One region of the Acidovorax sp. WCS2018Noco2-16 genome, then DNA from elsewhere that is predicted to be linked to it. Evidence: riboswitches for the same ligand, from Rfam matches in the RefSeq annotation. Region 1 holds a riboswitch; each other region holds the start of a gene.

The links. Region 1 has a riboswitch for cobalamin ahead of RQI28_RS04830 (TonB-dependent receptor domain-containing protein). Riboswitches for the same ligand answer to the same signal wherever they lie in the genome.
Region 2: linked by a shared signal. The riboswitch ahead of cobM (precorrin-4 C(11)-methyltransferase) and the one ahead of RQI28_RS04830 (TonB-dependent receptor domain-containing protein) in region 1 are both predicted to bind cobalamin.
Region 3: linked by a shared signal. The riboswitch ahead of RQI28_RS02220 (TonB-dependent receptor domain-containing protein) and the one ahead of RQI28_RS04830 (TonB-dependent receptor domain-containing protein) in region 1 are both predicted to bind cobalamin.

What each region holds. Positions count from the first base shown of each region.
Region 1 is NZ_JAVTJJ010000001.1:1,060,982-1,067,349, reverse strand. Features, by position in the region: gene RQI28_RS04850 (DUF3391 domain-containing protein) at 1-268, shown strand, start outside; gene RQI28_RS04845 (EAL domain-containing protein) at 274-2,730, shown strand; gene RQI28_RS04840 (cell division protein ZapA) at 3,085-3,498, opposite strand; gene RQI28_RS04835 (DUF904 domain-containing protein) at 3,495-3,716, opposite strand; cobalamin riboswitch at 3,752-3,994, shown strand; gene RQI28_RS04830 (TonB-dependent receptor domain-containing protein) at 4,078-5,928, shown strand; gene RQI28_RS04825 (cobyrinate a,c-diamide synthase) at 5,967-6,368, shown strand, end outside.
Region 2 is NZ_JAVTJJ010000003.1:265,776-272,143, forward strand. Features, by position in the region: gene cbiE (precorrin-6y C5,15-methyltransferase (decarboxylating) subunit CbiE) at 1-1,301, opposite strand, end outside; gene RQI28_RS10715 (cobalt-precorrin-5B (C(1))-methyltransferase) at 1,298-2,422, opposite strand; gene RQI28_RS10720 (precorrin-8X methylmutase) at 2,419-3,114, opposite strand; gene RQI28_RS10725 (sirohydrochlorin chelatase) at 3,111-4,022, opposite strand; gene cobM (precorrin-4 C(11)-methyltransferase) at 4,019-4,846, opposite strand; cobalamin riboswitch at 4,987-5,238, opposite strand; gene RQI28_RS10735 (peptidoglycan-binding domain-containing protein) at 5,416-6,368, opposite strand, start outside.
Region 3 is NZ_JAVTJJ010000001.1:503,996-510,363, forward strand. Features, by position in the region: gene RQI28_RS02220 (TonB-dependent receptor domain-containing protein) at 1-1,894, opposite strand, end outside; cobalamin riboswitch at 1,968-2,216, opposite strand; gene RQI28_RS02225 (TonB-dependent siderophore receptor) at 2,245-4,446, opposite strand; gene RQI28_RS02230 (ABC transporter permease subunit) at 4,503-5,933, opposite strand; gene RQI28_RS02235 (ABC transporter permease subunit) at 5,975-6,368, opposite strand, start outside.

The sequences.
Region 1 (6,368 bases):
GCAGTTGGTGAACGATCGCTACGCCTTGGTCATTTCGGTCAACTCTGCAAGGCCGTTGCGTCCCCGTGTCCTGGTTCACGACTCTCGTGTTCCGAAGGACGAGGCGCTTGTGGTGGACCTGGAAAACGTGCCTGAACTCGGCATTCGACGCAGCCTGCGCCCATCGCAGTTGCCGCGTGACGCACTGGACTACCTGTCGCCCCGCCAGCGCATCTGCTACTTCTTCGAGCGCGCGGTCGATCCTGGCCCGAACGAGGCGACCACGTGACTCTATTGCCACGTGCCATCGAAGGGTGGTTCGCGGTCTTTGATGGCCTGGCCGAAGCCGTATGGCTGGTCGAGCCCCACACGCAACAGGTGTTGCATGCCAACCAGGCTGCAGTCGACCTGACAGGCCGGCATGCCAGCGGCATGGTCGGGCAGCCGGTACAGCAACTGGCGGCGACGCCGGAAGACCATTTTTTCTGGGGCCAGTCGCTGGGCAGCATTCTGGAAGGGTTGCACTCGCGCAGCATCGTGCTTGCGCAGGATGGCCAGCTGATTCCGGTGGACCGCCGCGTGGTGGCTGTGTCGCTGCCTGACGGCGAGGTGCTGCTGATGATGACGATGGTCAATCGCACAAGCGAAAGCGCTGCCGAGCACGAGCTTGAAACCTTGCTGGCGGAATTGCGCGCCACCCTGGATTCGGCCGCCGACGGCATGATGGTGTGCGATCTGCAGGGCCGCGTGCGGGCCTTCAATCAGCGGCTTGCATTGCTTTGGAATGTGCCGCGAGACCTGCTGGTGCAGCGCGACGATGCGGCCGTGCATGCGCATCTGGAGGCGCAAGTGGCCGATGCGCCAGCCTATCGCGCCCGCCTTGCTGCCATCGCCAGTGAACCGCTTCAGGAAACCATAGATCTGATCGGGTTGCGCAACGGCGCGCTCATGGAGCGCAGGTCGGTGCCGCAGCTGGTTCAGGGCCGGCCGATCGGACGCGTTTTTTCGTTTCGCGACATCACCCGCCAAGCCGAGGCGCAGGCGGGACTGCGGCTAGCGGCAAGGGTTTTCGATTCGAGTCTTGACGCTATCTTCATCGCGGATCATCGCAACGTGCTGGTGCGCATGAACCCCGGCTGCGAACAGCTGATTGGCGTGGGACCACGGTCGCGGCTCGGCCAGCCAGCAGTCGTGCTGTTCATTGCCGAGGATAACGGCGCTGCGCTCATGGCTGAAGTGGGTGCCGGCTGGGACCGGGAAGGTTTCTGGGAAGGCGATCTGTCATTGCCTTGCGCCGACGGCACGCAGTGCGTTGTCCACCTGTCGTGGGTCGCGCTGCGCGACGATGCGGGTGCCATCGTGCAGAGCATTGGCTTCATGCGCGACCTGACTTCGGAGCGCGCGGCGCAAAAGCGCATTGAAGAACTCGCGTTCAGCGATTTGCTGACCGGGCTGCCCAACCGCCTGCTGCTGGCGCGCCGTGTCGAGGCGGCGATCGAATCCACCACGCGCGATCAGGGCCCCGGGTTTGCCATTCTGTTTCTCGATCTGGATCGCTTCAAGATCATCAACGACTCGCTGGGCCATCCCTTCGGCGACCGCGTGCTGAAGCTGGTGGCCGAGCGCTTGCAATCGTGCCTGCGGCATACCGACATGCTTTGCCGGCTGGGTGGCGACGAGTTTGTGATCTACCTGCATGCGGGTGATGTCTCCGTGGCCGAGAACGTGGCCCGCCGCATCCTTGAAGACATGCTGCGCCCCTTCGTGCTGGATGCCATGGGCTTTTCCATCCAGTGCAGCATCGGCGTGGCCCTGTACCCGCAAGACGGTAGCACGCTCGACGAGTTGATCAAGCAGGCGGATACCGCCATGTACCGCGTGAAAGACCGGGGCCGCGGAAATTTCGGTTTCTACCAGCCGCAGATGAACGCCAATCTGCTTTCTCGCATGCAGATGGAACACGGAATGCGCCAGGCCCTGGGCCTGGGACAGTTGGCGGTGCATTACCAGCCCCAGGTTTCGATGGCCTCGGGCCGCATCGTGGGCGCCGAGGCACTCGTGCGCTGGAACAGCCCCGAGTTCGGGCCGGTGTCCCCCGGCGTTTTCATTCCGTTGGCCGAGGAGTCCGGCTACATCGTCACCCTGGGCGCATGGGTGATGGAGGAGGCTATCCAAGAAGCCGTGCGATGGATGCGGTCCGGCACGCCATTGGTCGTGGCTGTGAACGTGTCTGCGCTGGAGTTTCGCCAGCCGGACTTTGTACCCCGGCTGACGCAACTGTTGGAGCGGCACGGATTGCCCGCCACCTTGCTGGAACTTGAGCTGACCGAAACCATCTTGCTGCAGGATGCGCAAGAGATGGAGCAGCGCCTGATCGCGCTGGCGCGTCTGGGCACCGGCCTGGCCATCGACGATTTCGGCACCGGCTATTCCAGCTTGGCCTACTTGAAGAAACTGGCCATCCACAAGCTGAAGATCGATCAGTCGTTCGTGCGCGGCCTGCCCGACGACGAGGGCGACCGCGCCATCGTGAGTGCCATCACCAGCATGGGCCGGGCCATGCACATCGAGGTGATTGCGGAAGGTGTGGAGACGCTGGCCCAGCGGGCAGCGCTGGAGCAGATGGGCTGCCAGCACTTTCAGGGTTTCTTGTGTGCTCCGGGGCTACCTGCTCCAGAGCTGCGAGCATTGATTGCCAGTCGCAAGGAATATGTCTGGTCGCCTGCGCTGGCGACAAAGACACCGCCCTGATCGAGAAGCCCTTAGGAGGCGGTCAGCAAGGAGAAGCGAGGAATAAGGTGTCTGCGAATGCCACCGAGCCGTCATCCTGAACCGGGGGTTCAGGTGGGCGAGGGCAGCCAGGCGTTGGGTTCATCTGACGCGAGATGATCACGCTCACCAGGCAATTTACCAAGCCCGTGCTCAGGGAGCATTGGTTCAAGGAAATATAAAGCCCGGCAGCACCGCAGACCACTCGATTGTAGGCCTGGCATCGTGGGCTGCAAGCGCAAAACCCATCGGGTTGTGTTGGCGATCCGGTTGGGCTTGCATGCCGGTGCGATCAGGAGGATAAGCGCGCCGCTCGTGGCAGACCGCGCCTTCAGATCAGAGTAGGCGCCCCTCGTCGCCTAGAGCCCGGTCGAGCCGCTGTAGCAGCGAGTCGATGCGCTGCTGTGTGTCCACAGACGGCTCGGCGCGTTCTTCAAGTGCCAAGTCGGCCTGGTCGAAGAGGCGTGGTTCGACAGGTACTTCTATGGGGGGCGGCAGCGCCGCCGGCGTGGTGGCAGGAGCTTGCAGGTCGGCCGATTGCTGCGCCGCTTCCCGGTCAGACACTTCGAACGCCAGATTCAGCGCAGCCAGCACGGCAATGCGCTCGCGTGCCCGCACCTTGCCGGCGTCGCGAATGCGCGTCATGGCGGTGTCGACGCGCTCAACCGCCTCGAGCAGTCGCGGCTCGTGCCCCTCGGGGCAGGCTAGCAGGTAGCTTTGTTGCAGGATCCGGACCTCGATCTGCTTCATGGTGCGTCTTTCATGTCGGGGGTCTCTGGCAGGCGTTCGAGCAGGGCATCGACCCGCGTCCGTGCGGCGTTCAGGCGGGATTTGAGCGAATCGCGTTCTTGCGTCAGATTCATCACCTGCTGCGCCAGCAAGGTGTTGGTGCGCTGCAGCTCGGCATGCCGCGACAGCAGCCGCTCGACCCGCTCGGCGATTTCATCGATGGGGGAGGTGTTTGCCATAGAGCGCCAGATTGTAGGGTTGTGCCGGCAAAGCGCCGTAAAATCATGTTGTTGGTGCTCGCGGCGTGGTTCGCATGCTGCAGTTCAACGGGAAGCAGGAAGGCGCGCCCCATCGGGTATGCGTTGAACCTGCGCTGCCCCCGCAACGGTCAGCGGCCGAATCGCCCCTGCGATTCCCTCTCCATCCACAAGCCACTGGGCGCGTTGAACAAGCGCCTGGGAAGGCGATGGAGGGCGTGCCGCCAGCCCGGATACCGGCCAACACGGTGGCCGCTGGCGTCTTTTGATGGGCGCGGGCGGCCGTGATACCCAACGATCGGCGGGGAGGCCGGTCAGGGTGATTCTTGCTGTGCCCATTCTGATGAACAACCGCTTTTCCTTCCTGCGCCTTGCTGCGCTTCCCTTGGCGCTGGGCGCTGCCTGGCCAGCCGCTGCACAAACCCTGCTGGCGCAGGCCGCCACCACCACGCAACTGCGCGACACCGTGGTGACTGCCACCCGCGTGGAGCGCCCGCTCACTGATCTGGTGGCCGACGTGTCGGTGGTCGACCGCGACACCATCGAGCGCAGCGGCGCCGTGGGCGTGAGCGATCTGCTGGCACGTCTGCCGGGCGTGGAGGTCTCGCGCAATGGCGGGCAGGGCAGCAGCAGCAGCGTGTTTCTGCGCGGCGCCGAATCGCGCTTTACCGCCGTGTACATCGACGGCGTGCGCGTCGATTCGCAGACCACCGGCGGTGCGCAGTGGGAGCAGATTCCGCTCGCGCAAATCGACCGTATCGAAGTGCTGCGCGGCCCGGCTGCCGCGGTTTATGGCTCCGACGCGATCGGTGGCGTGATCCAGCTCTTCACCAAGAAGGGCGAGGGCAAGCCCGCACCCTATGTGCAACTGGGCCTGGGCAACCACGGCACGCGCACCGCGCAGGCGGGCGTGAGCGGAGGCGCCGGCATGGTCGACTATTCGCTGGGCATCTCGCACGAGCGCAGCGACGGCTTCAACGCCCGCACCACCGCCACCGCCAACCCCGATGACGACGGCTACCGCCGTACCTCCGGCAACGCCCGCGTCGGCCTGCAGATCGACCCGCGCCACCGCATCGAAGGCACGCTCCTGGCCAGCAACCTCGAATCGCAATACGACAACACCCGTACAACCGACGACCTGAACCACCACCAGCTGCGCACCGGCGGGCTGGCCTGGGTGGCACGCTGGAGTGATGCCTACACCACGCGTCTGCAGGCCAACGCGTCGCGCAGCCAGTACAGCACCACGCCCAGCTTCTACTTGACCGAAACGACGCTGCGCAACTATCTCTTCCAGAACGAATGGCGGCTGGGCGCCCACCTGGTCACCGCTGCCCTGGAGCGCCGCGAGGACGAGTTGCACAATCCCGCGGCATCGGGCACGCCCGATCTGCGCGGCGAGCGCTCGCAGAACGCGCTGGCGTTGGGCTACGGCGTGGCGGTGGGCGCGCATTCGCTTCAGGCCAACCTGCGGCGCGACGACGACAGCGAGTTCGGCGGCAAGAGCACCGGCAGCCTGGCCTATGGTTTTGCGGTCACGCCGCAGTGGCGCGCCACCGTGTCGGGCGGCACGTCGTTCCGCGCGCCCACGCTGTACCAGCGCTTCAGCCAGTACGGCGTGGCGACGCTGCAGCCTGAATCGGGCCGCAACATCGAAGCCGGCCTGCGCTGGACCGAAGGCGACAGCAGCGTGGGCGTGGTGGCGTACCGCAACCGCATCCGCAACCTCATCAACTTCGGCGCGCCGGGCACTTGCCGTGACGACTTCGGCTGTTATGAAAGCATCGGCCGTGCCGAATACACCGGCATCACGCTCTCGGCCGTGCACCGCATTGCCAGCGTGAACCTGCGCGGCTCCTTCGACTGGCAAGACCCGCGCGATCTGGACACCGGCCGCCAGCTGGCACGCCGCTCCAAGCGCCACGCATCGCTGGGCGCCGACACGCAAATCGCCGGCTGGACGCTGGGCACCGAAGTGCAGGCCTCAGGCCGCCGCTTCAACGAAGCCGCCAACACCAACGTGCTGGGCGGCTACGGAATGGTCAACCTGTATGCCAGCACCCGCGTGTCGCGCGACTTCACGCTGCTGGCCCGCGTGGACAACCTGGGCGACAAGCGCTATGAGACGGCGCGCACCTATGCCACCGAAGGCCGCACGCTGTATGTGGCGCTGAAGTGGGCGCCACAGTAAGGCGCTGTCAGCCTGAACCTGATTACCAAGCGATGCGCATGAGCGACGACCGGATGTCGAGACAAGAAGAGGGAAGAGAAGCGGCAGGGGCTCACAAGGCCAACAACGCTGAAAACGCAGAAGAAGCGCGAGACGTGGCGGGCAGCGTGAGCTGCCCCGCCATCGTCATCGCCGCACCCGCTTCGGGCCAGGGCAAGACCACGGCCACCGCTGCGCTCGCGCGCCTGCATGCCCGCCAGGGCCGGCGCGTGCGCGTCTTCAAATGCGGGCCTGACTTTCTCGACCCGCACTGGCACCAGCTGGCCAGCGGTGCGCCCGTGCACCAGCTCGATCTGTGGATGACCGGCGCGGCTGATTGCGCCCGCCGCCTGTATGAGGCCGCGCAGGACGCCGACCTGCTGCTCATCGAAGGCGTGATGGGCCTGTTCGATGGCGAGAGT
Region 2 (6,368 bases), on a different contig from region 1:
CAGACGATCCACACCGGGTTCTCGGCCGCCATGCGGTGCATGTGCAGGATGGGCTTGCTGCGCGCGGCCTGCAGTTGCAGCACGTCCCACGCGGCGCCGGCCTGCTGCAGCGCCTGCGTGGCGGCGGCCAGGTTTTCCAGCGTGACGAAGTTCATCACCAGCCAGCCGCCCGGGCGCAGGCGCGCCAGGCACAGCGCGATCAGCTCGGCCAGTTCGCCGCCCGAGCCGCCGATGAAGACGGCGTCGGGGTCGGGCCACGCGTCCATGCCTTCGGGCGCCTTGCCGTGCACCAGCGTGTGGTTGGACACGCCGAAGGCCTGCACGTTCTGCCGCGCAATGGCCACGTCGCCCTCGTTCTTTTCGATCGCCCAGACGTGGCCCTGCTGGCACAGGCGCGCGGCCTCCAGCCCGACCGAGCCGCTGCCGGCGCCGATCTCCCACACGCGGCTGTTGGCGCGCAGCTGCAGGCGCGCCAGCGACACCGCACGCACCTCCTGCTTGGTGATGAGGCCCCCTTCTCCACCACCCCTGGGCTGGCGCTGGTAGTAGGCCGCATCGGCCAGGCCGAAGCGCACGGGCTCGGGCCGCTGGCGCGTGCGCACCAGCAGCACCACGTTGGGGTCGGCAAAGGTCTGCGTGGCGGCATCGGCAGGTGCGAGGTCGGCGCACACGCGTTCGCAGGGCGTGCACAGGCGTTCGGCCACGCTGACCTGAAAGTCTTCGCCCAGGCCTTCGGCCAGCAGCAGGCGGGCGATGCGCGCGGGCGTGTTGTCGGGGCTGGTAAGCACGGCCAGGCGGTCGTGCGCGCGCACGGCCTGCGCCAGCGCATAGAGGCCGTGCGCTGGCGGCGCGCCCACCGTCCATTCGCCGGCATCCTTGGCATGCACGGAGACGATGCGCGCGTCCTGCCACGCCAGCCCCAGGCGCGCGCAGGCCAGCTGCAGCGTGGAGACGTTGGGCATCACTTCCAGCGCCTGAATGCACAGGCGCGAGGCCAGGTAGCTGGCGATGCCGTGGCAGAGCGGGTCGCCCGTGGCCAGCACCACGCAGGCCTGCTGGGCAGCGCGCGCTTCGGCGATCCAGCCGGGCACGGAGGGCAGGCAGCCGGTCAGGTCGCGCCGCGTGGCATGCGGGGCGATGTCGTCTTCCAGCAGCGCCAGCATGCGCGTGCCGCCGATCACCAGGTCGGCGCGGCGCAGCAGCGCGAGCGCGGTGGCGCCCAGGCTGGCGGCGCCGTCGTCCAGCACGCCGATCACGCGGCAAGGCTGGGGGTCTTTTTCAAGCAGGGTCGTCATCGTCATGCGCAGGCGGTGGGGCCAGAGGTGGCCTCGGTGATCTTGGTGCCGTCGAAATCGCAGACGAGCACGGTGAGGTGGAAGCGCTCGCCGTAGCGGTCGGGCGCGGTGAGGGTGCGCACCACGGCCTGCGCCAGTGCGGAGTGGAATGCAGGCCCCAGGCCCAGCGCCTGCATGCGCTCGGCGCCGAAGCGCGCGGTTTCTGCGGCGGCGATTTCGGCGCACACCTCGGGTGGCGCGCCCACGCCGGCGGCCAGGTCGGCCAGCAGCTGCGTGTCGACCTCGGCCCGGTTGGCGTGGGTGATGGTTTCGCCCTGCGCGATCTTCGTGAGCTTGCCCACCATGCCGCCGATGACGACCCGCTGCACGCCCTGCGCCACGGCCTCGTCGAGCGCGTAGCGCAGAAAGTCGCCCATCTGTACGAAGCAGGCTGCGGGCAACTCGGGCCGTTCCTTCATGGCGAACTGTTCGGTGCGCCCGCCGGTGGTGAGCACCACCACGCCATGGCCCAGCGTGGCGGCCACCTGCACGCCCTGCACCACGCTCGCGCGGTAGGCAGAGGTGGAATACGGCTTCACGATGCCGGTCGTGCCCAGGATGGAGATGCCGCCCAGGATGCCAAGGCGCGCATTGAGCGTTTTCTTGGCCATCTCCAGGCCCTGCGGCACGGAGATGGTGACTTCCAGCCCGGCGCGCGCCAGCAACGCATCACCCACGGCGCGCACGTTCTCTTCGATGTTCTTTCGTGGCACGGGGTTGATGGCCGGGCCGCCCACTTCCAGTCCCAGCCCGGCCATGGTGACGGTGCCCACGCCGAAGCCGCCCTGCAGCAGGAAGGCGCCTGACTGGCCTGGCAGTACGCGCACGTCGGCCGTCAAGTGGGCCTTGTCAGTGCAGTCAGGGTCGTCGCCCGCATCCTTGATGACCATGGCGTGGGCGGTCTGGCCGTCGCACTGCCCGTCCTGCACGGCAAAGCGCACCACGTCGCCGTTGGGCAGCAGGCAGTCCACCGCGTCGGGCACGCTGCCGTGCACCAGGCCCAGCACGGCGGCGCGCGCGGCGGCGGCCGAACACGCGCCGGTGGTGAAGCCGGTGCGCGTGCCGCGGCGCACGGTCTTTTCCATCATGGCGATGGCGTCCCTTGGGCTGTGGCTTTCTGGCGGGCTTCGGCCAGCGCCAGCAGCGCATGCAGCGTGGCCACCACCAGCGTGGAGCCGCCCTTGCGGCCGCGAATGACGATCCACGGCACGTCAGCCACCTGCGCCATCAGCGCCTTGGATTCGGCGGCCGAGACGAAGCCCACCGGCATGCCCACCACCAGCGCCGGGCGCACGCCCTCGTCCGTGATCAGCCGCACCAGCTCGATCAGCGCCGTGGGCGCGTTGCCGATGCCGACGACGGCACCGTGCAGCAGGCCCTGCCGGTGCGCCTTGCGCATGGCCTGCACGGCGCGCGTGGTGTCCTCCCTTTGCGCCTGGGCGATCACGTCGGCATCGCTGATGAACTGGTGCGTGCGCATGCCGAAGTGGCCCAGGCGCGGCTGCGACAGGCCCGAGCAGATCATCTCCACATCGGCCACCACGGGCGCGCCGCCGCGCAGCATGGCGGCGATGCCGGCCTCCACCGCTTGCGGGTGGAAGGCGGTCAGGCCGTTGAATTCGAAGTCGGCGTTGGCGTGGATCATGCGGCGCACGATGGGCCACTGCGCGGCCGTGTAGGGGTGCGGCCCGGCTTCGGCGTCGATGATGGCGAAGCTGTCGTGCTCGATGGCCTGGCCGGCGCGCGTGAGCTGCTCGGTGACGGTGTTGACGGTGCTCATGCGGGTGCACCTGCTGGCTGCGGCGCATGCGCATGCACCTGCACTTGCACGGGGGCGTGCGCATGGGTGTGCTCATGGCTGTGCCCATGGCCCAGGTCGTGCGCGATCTCGCGGTATTTGCAGCCGTCGCAAGGCAGCAGGCTGCCCGCCACGCCGTCCAGCAGGTCGTTCACACGGCTGTCCAGCAATTCGAAAATCTCGCGCTCCAGGCCAAAGTGCTGCGACTGGGCGAAGCGCACCTGCGGGTACTGCGCGCGCAGGTGTTCCACCTGCCGGGCTATGCGCTGCATCAGCGTGCCGGTGTAGAGGTAATACGGAAGTACCACGATCTGCCTCATGCCCAGCAGCACCTGGCGCTGCACCACGCGCTCCAGGCGTGGCCAGGTGATGCCGGTGAAGGCGATCTCGACCAGCTCGTGGTGGCCGCCTTCCTGCAGCCAGCGTGCCATCTTGGCGACGTCGCCGTTGGCCTGGCGGTCGGACGATCCCCGGCCCAGCAGCACCACGCCGGTGGTGGTGGGGTCGGGCACATCCAGCGCATTCATGCACTGGCGCAGCTGGCGCTGCAGGATTTGCAGGATGGGTTCGCACGCCGTGAGGTGCGGGCCGTACAGAAAATCGACGCCCGGGCAGTGCGCGCGCGCATGCTCGATGGCCTCGGGAATCTCCATCTTCACGTGGCCGGCGGCGTTCAGGATGAGCGGCAGCACCAGCACGCGCCGGCTGCCCTGCGCGGCCTGCAGCAGGCCGTCGTGCAGGCCGGGCGGCGCGAATTCGATGAAGCACACCTCGATGCGCCAGCCGGGCCGGCGTGCGCGCCATTGCGCCACGAAGGCGTGGATCTCGTCATTGCCCTCGGGCTCGCGCGAGCCGTGGCCGATCAGCAGGATGGTGGTGTGGTCGTTCATGGGGCGATGGGGTCTGAAGGGTCGGCGGCAGGGCCTGCCGCTGGCTGGCTGGCGCGGCGAAAGCGGTGGGTGAAACTCGCGTCGTAGAGCTTGGATTTCGCCAGCTCCTGCCATTGGCGCGCGCCCAGCGTGGGGCTGGCGATCACCATGGCCTGGCTCACGATGCCGGCGGCGCGGCAGCGCTCGCGGATGTCGGCCAGCGTGCCGCGCACGATGATTTCCTCGCCCGGCCAGCTGGCCTTGTGCACCACCAGCAGGGGCGCGCTGTCGGCCCAGCCGGCCTCGCGCAGGCCGGCCTGCACCTTGTGCAGCAGCGTGATCGACAGAAAGATGCACAGCGTGCAGTGGTGGCGGCCCAGCTCGGCCAGCGACTCGCCCGGCGGCATGGGCGTGCGGCCTTCCACGCGCGTGAAGATCACGCTCTGCGTGACCTCGGGCAGCGTGAAGCTTTCCACCGCCGCTGCGGCCGACGCCATCGCGGACGACACGCCCGGCACCACGCGCACCGGCACGCCGGCGGCGTCCAGCGGCTGCACCACCTCGATCAGCGCGCCGTACAGCGCCGGGTCGCCGGTCTGCAGGCGGATCACGGTGTCGTGCTTTTGCGCCTGCAGGATGAGCCAGGCAGCCATCTGCTCGAGCGTCATGTCCTTGCTGTCGGCAATGCTGCAGCCGGGTGGCGCCCAGCGGGTGGCGGCCTCGTTGACGAGCGAGCCCGCGAACAGAATGGCGCCGGCGCGCTCGATGAGGACGCGGCCCTTGACGGTGATGAGCTCGGGATCGCCCGGGCCGGCGCCGACGAACCAGACGGTGCCGGGCGTCATGGCGTGCACGGTGGGGGCGCAACGGCCCGCACGAAAATAACTGGCATGGGAAGAGACGACAGGAATGCAAATGCCCGGACCCCTGCCTCCCCGCAGGTTCCGTGAAATGAGCGGCGCCGCCTCAGGCCCTGAAGCCTTCGGCGACGCCGCCCCCTGTCGGCCGGTATCCGGGCTGGCGACGCTGCAGTGGGCCCTTCCCAAAAGGCGTTGAGCCTTTCAGTGGGCGTGTCTTCCACGCAGTTGATGAAGCCGGCGGTGTGCCGTCTTCGTCGCTTACCGTTGCGGGGGCAGCCCAGGTTGGGGAGCCATCCTTGGTGGACGCTCCCTCCCTGGTTCCCGTTTAACTGCTCGGCCGCAATGGCCTTGCGAGCACCAACGGGCGTGAGTATAGGGCGGTGCCGGCTTGTGTCCGGAGGTTACAAGTGTTTTTGGCCTCTAGCGCTTGATGGATAAGCGCTTGCAGCTATAAAAAGAGTAGCGTTTATGCTTGGCCGCCAACGAAAAACCCGGCCGAAGCCGGGTCTGTCGTCTGCAAGGAGCCGCTGCAGCGCGGCGGCCCCGTCGGCCGCTCAACGCGAGAGCGCGTCCTGCGTGGCCGTGTCCAGGCGCCCGGTGACCGGAATGCCCTTGTCCTTCTGGAAGTCGCGCAGCGCCTTGGTCGTGCGCGGGCCGGCCGCGCCGTCCGGCGTGCCCACGTTGTAGCCCAGCCCGCCCAGGCGTTCCTGGGCTTCGCGCATCGAGATCGAGGCACCCGCCTTGGTCTGCGAGGGCGCCGCCGCACCGTCCACGCCCAGCCGCCCGCCACCGCCCAAGCCCTGGCCCTGCACGCTTTGCGCCTTGTAGTTGCGCAGCGCCACGACCATCTGGTTGTACGCGTCCATGAAGGCGGCGGTCAGCACCTTGCCTTGCGCCGTGTTCTGGTAGCCGCCCACCGCACCCCCGGCCGAGCCGCCGAAGAGCCCGCCAAAGCCGGCGAAGTCGCTTTTGGACGCACTGCCCTCCGATGCCGAGACCTGCACGCCCGAGCGGTTGTCCACCAGGGTCAGCATGGCGCTGGCCTCGCGGGTCTTCAAACTGCCGCCGATGGCTGCGATGGCCGCACCGCGCCCGCCACCCAGCAGGCCGCCCAGGGCACCGCCGATGCCGCCGGCATCACTGTTGGAGAAGATGATTTCGGGCGACATGCCGTAGTCGGAGGCAACCATCTGGCCTTGGCCGAAGTTGCTGCCCCCGCGCATCTCGCCCGAGCCCATGAGTGCACGCTCGCGGTTCATGGCGTTCATGCCGGATGCGCTGCGCTCGACCACGATGAAGCAGTTCGATTGCTGGATCAGCAAACGCAGCAGGTTGGAGGTGGGAGGCAGCTTGTATTCGTTGCGCAGGATGGTGTACCAGCCGGCGTCCTGGTTCTCGACCAGGGAGACGGTGCCCAGGGGGCTGGAGCACTTTTGCAGCTGGGCGCTCTCGCCGGCTGCGGAGGCGCCGCCAGCGGCGCCGGTGGCGACGGTCTTGGCCTCGGGGC
Region 3 (6,368 bases), 560 kb from region 1:
GAGCGTTGGGCGGCTGATTGCCCGAGAACGATGCGCCATTGGCCAGCGTGTAGCCGTCGTAGCGCGCACGGTTCAATGCCAGGTTGGACCAGACGCTCCAGCGCGCATCAGGCCGCAGCGCCACGGAGGCCTCTGCCCCATGCGACTTGAGCGCGCCGGCCTGCGCCAGCTGCTGGCCGCCTTGCGCGGCATAGACGTTGCGGCGCTCGGTGTCGTAGTACGCAAACGTCCATTCGCCGCGCTGCTGCCAGAACGATTGCTTCACGCCCACCTCGGCGTTGCGCGTGCGGGTCAGATCCAGCGGCTGGGAGGCGCCCAGCAGAAAGATGTTGTTGGCCGCCACGTCAGCCGCGGTGCCGTACTGGCCGTAAAAGGTGGTGCCGGGCGCCGCCTCCCAGGTCAGGCCGATGCGGCCGGTGGTGGGGTTCCAGGTCTTCTCATACGGAAAGCCCGTGCGCTGAGCGCCCGCCGCGTTGGCCGAACTGCGGTCCAGCGCGATGCGCTCGTGCCGCAGCCCGCCGATCAGCGCCACGGCCGGGGTCAGCTTGAGGCGATCTTCCAGCGCCAGCACGGTGTTGCGGATGCGCGTGGTCTGCAGCTGCGTGGTCAGCCGGCCATAGCTGCCGCGCTGCGGGTCCACCAGGCTCACACTGTCGCCCGGAAAGTTGGCCGCGCCGGGGCGGTCCAGGTCCATGTCGCTGTATTCGAAGGCGGCCACCACGCGGTTGTCCAGGCCCGCCACACGGCTGTCCCACTGCCATTCGGTCTTGTTGCCCCAGCTGGTCTGGTCCTGGGCGACGTAGAAGCGCTCGCGGTCGACCAGGCCGGTGGAAGCGTTGAACGCGCTGATCTCGTTGTTGAGCCAGGTGCGGTCGGCGGTGTAGCGCCAGAACTGGCTGCGCAACACCACGGCATCGCTCGCCTGCCACTCGCCGCCGGCGCGCGCCCAAGTCTCGCGCGCTTCGTTGCGGTTGTCCTGCACGTTGTAGTTGGTGCGCAGCGTGCGCCGGTCGATGGTGACCGGTCCCAGGTCGCTGCCATTGAAACCGGACACGTAGGTGCCCGACACCACGCCACCGCGCGGCTGCACGCCCGCAGCGCCGGCCGACACCAGCGGCGTGCCCCAGTAGCTGCTGCCGTCATCGCGCTTGGCCTCGCCCGCCACGAAGAGCTTGAGCCCCGGCAGCACGCGCCAGTCGAGCCCGCCCGACACATGCCGGTTGCGCTGGCCGGTGTCGTCGATGAAGCCATCGCTGTTCGATGCGCTGGCGTCGATTCGGTAGTCGAGGTCTTTCCACGCCGTGGTGCCACCCGAGCCCATCGACAAGCGCCGGTCGCCGAACGAGCCCACCGACGTGTTCACCTCGGTGCGCACCGGCCCCTGGTGCGGTGCCTTGGTGACGAAATTCACCGCGCCACCCGTGGCGCCCTCGCCCGACATCAGCGATGCCGCGCCCTTGAGGAATTCGATGCGTTCCAGGTTGGCCGTGTCCATCACGCGCGAGGTCATGTTGGGCGGGCCGATCTTGATGCCGTTGTAGAGCGTGTTGATCTGGCTGTTGGCAAAGCCGCGCATCGAGAACGCGCTGGGCTCGGCCGGAAAGTCTCCGGCCAGCACGCCCACCGCCGCCTGGGCGGCTTCGGTCACCGTGCGCAGGCCGCGCTCGGCCAGCACCTCGCGCGGCACCACGTCGATGGAAGCGGGCGTTTCGCGCACCGTGAGGCCCAGGCGCGATGCGCTGTCGGTGCGCTGCTCAAGCAACGGGCTGGGCGCAGCGGATTCCTTGACGACGACATCAGGCAAGGTACCTGAGTTCTGTGCATGCAAAGGGAAAGCAGCGGCCAGGGCGAAAGGCAACACGGCCAGGCGCAGGGAACGAGGAAAGTGGCTCATACGATGATCGAAGACAAATAGGCCCGGTGCCGGCCTCCCGCCAGCATTGGAGCGTAAAGGCCCTGCTCCGTCGGAGCAGAACCCACTTGTTGGCCGGTATCCGGGCTGGCGGAACAATCCCCTTGAGCCTTCCCAGGTGCTTGTTCAAGGCAATCCAGTGGCTGTGAAAAAGGGGAGCGGGTCACCTATCTGGCGACCCATCCGTTGACCGTTGCGGGGGCAGCGCAGGCGCAGCACTTTCCTGTTCGGTAGTGCCTCCCTGCTTCCCGTTGAACTGCAGCATGCGAACCATGCCACGAGCACCAACGGCGCGATTCTAGGGGCATGGATACAGCGTCAAGCAAGGCCGCTCAAAAGTCATACCTGGCAGACAACTCGAACGTGCGCTGTGGAGCGAGCAGCACCTGGCTGGTGGCCCGGCCTGCATAACTGGCATACAGCTTGTCCGTCAAATTGCGCACTCGGAAGGTGAGCAACACGGGCCTCACGCGCCAACTGGCCGCCACGTCGGCCGTGGTGTAGCCGTTGATACGGATCTGATTGGCGTTGTCCGTGTACATCTTGCCGGTGCGGTTGACCGAGAGGAACAGATCCACCGGGACGTCCTTGAACCGGTAGTTGGCGAACAGGTTCACGATGCGCTCGGGCACGTTGGGCGGCGTGTTGCCCACGCGCGATACCCCGCCCGCCTCGGTCAGCGTATCGAAGCGCGCATCCAAAGCCGCCACGTTGCCCGACAGCGTGAGCTGCTTCGTGGCGCGCCAGGCGGCCGCCAACTCCACTCCGCGCGAGGATTGCTGGCCATTGTTGACGGTGACATTCGCGTCGTTCGGGTCGCGCGAGAGCACGTTGTCCAGGGTGATGTGGTAGGCGGCGGCCGTCCATTCCACCGTGGCAAAACTCTGCTTGAACCCGACCTCCAACTGCTTGCCCTTGGACTGTGGGAACCTCGCGTTGCCCGCCGACAGCAAGAAGAGAGAGCCCACCGGAATGGTGGCATTGGTGTACTGCGCGTAGACAGAAGACTCTTTACTGAGGTCGAACACCGTGCCCAGGCGTGCGGAGTTGGCGGAGTACTTCGTGCCAAAGGCGCTGAAAGTGCCGAGGTTGAGGTCGGTCACGCTGCGGTCCACGTCCACACGGTCATGGCGCAGGCCGCCCACCAATGTCCAGGCAGGGGTGAGCTTGAGCGAATCTTCGGCAAAGACCGAGGTGCTGCGCACATCCGAGGTGAAGTTGGTGCGGTTGCCACCGCCGGCCATGAGGGCCGGGTCGTCGTTGTAATTGCCCACCACCGGGTCGAACAGCGGCACGCGAAGGCTGGCAGCGGTGGCGGCCGAGCCGTTCGAAAAGCGCCGCGTGTTGTCGAAATCTGTCTTGCTGATCTCGCCGCCCACCACGAACTTGTTTGCCATGCCCGCAAGGCGCCCCTGGTGCGACGCATCCAGCCGGTTGGACAGGTAGTGCTGGTCGTGCGCGATGGTGGTCTGGTCGCGCGTGATGGATGCGGGGGCGGTGAACGCCGCGCTCTCGGAATTGCGCCACAGCCGGTCGACCTTGTTGGCCGTCAATTCATTGCGCAGCGTCCATTCAGGCGTCACGCGGCTGGTGATACGGGCGCGCAGCCAGTAGGCCTCGGACTGGTTCTTGTCGTCCAGTATGTTGTAGTTGGTGCGTGCGATGCGCCGGTCCACCACGCGCCCGTCGGGCGTGCTGACCACGTTGGTGGGCTCGGTGGAAAGGCTGCGCGGGATGAGTGGCGTGCCCCAGTAGGCATGGCCCTCGTCGCGCGAGTAGTCGAACGAAAGGTCGAGCCGGGTAGCGCGCGCCACGTCGAACGACAGGCCTGTGGTCAGGTGTTCTAGCTTCTCGCTGTTGCGGTCGATGGTTCCCACGCGGGAGTCGTTGCGGCTGTAGTCGATGCGGTAGGCGCCGGTCTCGCCCACCGCGCCGCCCAGGCCCACGGCGGCACGGGTCGAGCCATAGCTGCCGTAAGACAACAGGGCTTCGCGGCCGGGGTTGCCGCGGTCGGGCCGCTTGGTCTGGAAGTTGACGATGCCGCCGATGGCGCTGTCGCCCTGCAGCACCGACGCCGGGCCCTTGAGCACCTCGATGCGCTCGTAATTCCAGGTGTCTTCCACCCGGTTGGTCACGCCCGCGCCGGACATGCGCACGCCGTCGTACAGGTACAGCACATTGGTGAAGCCGCGCATCGACAGCGTGGTGGGTGCCGCGGGCGTGCCACCGCCCGCCATGCCGGCCGCGCCGCGCAACGCTTCGCTCAAGGTGCGTGCGCCGCGCTCTTGCATCACGTCCTGCGAAATGATTTCCACCGATGCGGGAGTTTCCCGCAGCGTGAGCCCCAAGCGCGATGCGCTGGTGCTGCGGTTGTCCAGCTGCAGGCTGTCGCGGTCCTGCCCGCTCTGTATGTTGACGGCGGGCAGTTCGCGCTCGGGCTCTGGGGTCTGGGCCCAGCTGGCCTGCGTGGCAGCGGCCACCGCCAGCGCCACGGCGGTTCGGTTGAATCGGTTGAATCGGTTGAATCGGTTCATGGGATCGTCTTCTCGGGGTTCTTCTTGGGATGGATAGGCGTGATCGGATCTGGCCGCTACACCACGCGGTAGCGGCGCAGCCGCCAGAGCGCTATGCCCAGCAGCACCAGGGTGGGCAGCAGCAGTTGCAGCACGGCCCGCGCGGCCTGGGCCTGCACGGTGCCCGGCGCTTCGTCGCGCCACGCAAAGGCAGGGATGTGCGCGAAGTCCGCCTCGGTGATGGCCAGGCCGCCGTCGATGCGGGGAAAGAAGAAGTCCTTCCATGCCTGGTGGTATGCGTTGACCTGCGCCATGAACCAGGCGTTGCGGCTGTGGCCCGTGCCCGCCAGTGCGGTGATTCCCTCGTACGCCACCGCTGCCGGAGACACGGCGCCCCAGCGGGCCACCAGCGCCTGCTGGCGGGCCTGCTGCGCGTCGAAGCGATCTAGCTCTGGCTGCAGCGTGTCGTCCACCTTGCGCTGGATGCGGTAGTTGGCCATGGCCCGCCCGCTCATGGCCAGGCGGCCGTCCTTGGGCACCAGCACGTCGGGCTTGTCCACATGCTCGTAGTCGGTGGCCAGCAGTGCGGCGTTCTGCGACATGGCCTGCGCGGTGACCACGCGGGTGCGCGTGGCCAGTTCGGCACGCGAGGGGGCCGGGCTGGTGTGCGTGACCGCGATGTTCAGCAGCACCGGCACCACCAGCACCAGCACCACCCAGCCGATGATCAGCACCATCGCATTGGTGGCCGAAGACCGGCCGAAGGCATTCACCGCCACCACCGCCGTGAACCAGAAGAGCGCATAGGCCCCCACCACCAGCGCCCACCACAGCGTGGCGCCGGGCATGGCCAGGGCCTGCGGGCGGGCCACCAGCAGCACGGCCAGCGGCACCAGCACGGCGGCCCCCAGCAGCACCGCCGCGCGCACGGCGATTTTGCCGGCGATGAGCGTGGGCAGTGCCAGAGGCTGCGAGAGCAGCAGGCGCAAGGTGCCGTCTTCCTTCTCGCCCGACAACAGGTTGTAGCTGAGCGCGAAGATCAGCAGCGGCAGCAGGTACACCACCACGAACGCCAGGTCGAAGTGCCCGCTGAGCAGGTGCCAGGGGTTCTCGATGTCGTTGTTGTGCAGGAAGTTGACCTTGCTCTGGTGCGTGACCTTGAACTGCGCGGGGAACAGGTCGGTCTGCCCCAGAGCCACCGGCGCCAGCGCGGCGCTGGGCATCACGGCGTATTGCGCGCCCAGGCCGCTCGCCATATTGGCGGGGTTGGCCGGGTTGCCGAACGGCGTAGGCGTTTCGCTGCCCGCCGTGATGCGCTGGAGCTGCGCCAGCTGGTCGGCGCGCGCCTGCACATCGGCCGCTACCAAGGCCGCCTGCGCAGTGTCGCGATGCGTGGTCTGCAGCACACCGTTGAAGAGCGCGTAGCCGATGAGCAGCAGGAACAGGCCGCCCACCCACCACAGGCTGCGCTCCTTGAGCAGCAAGCGCAGCTCTTGCCGGGCGACCATGCGAAATCGTTGGAACTGAAATACTTGCACGGATGGTTTCCTTACAGCGCCCGCTGGCGCGCCACGGCAGCCCAGGCGAAGGCAACGGCCAGCGCCAGGCTGGCGCACAGCACCGCCAGGCTCGCGCCGCTGCGGGCCAGGGCCCAGCCCACGGAGGGCGCGTGGTACTCGAAAGCCGGCACGCGCGCCCACAGCGACGGGCTGGCCTGGTAGGCGAAGTGCTGGTGGCCCAGCGGGTCGGCGTGCTCCACCAGGTCCTGGCTCACGATGTCCTGGATGACGCGGCGGTGGCGCTCCGCAGCGGTGGTGAAATCACGGTGGTGCACAAAGTCGGTGCCTGCCATGGCGGTGGAGAAGGTGCGAATGGCCAGCAGCGGCATCAACAGGCCACCGGCTTCCTGCACCGCCTGCTGGTTCTCCCAGGTGTCCCACAGC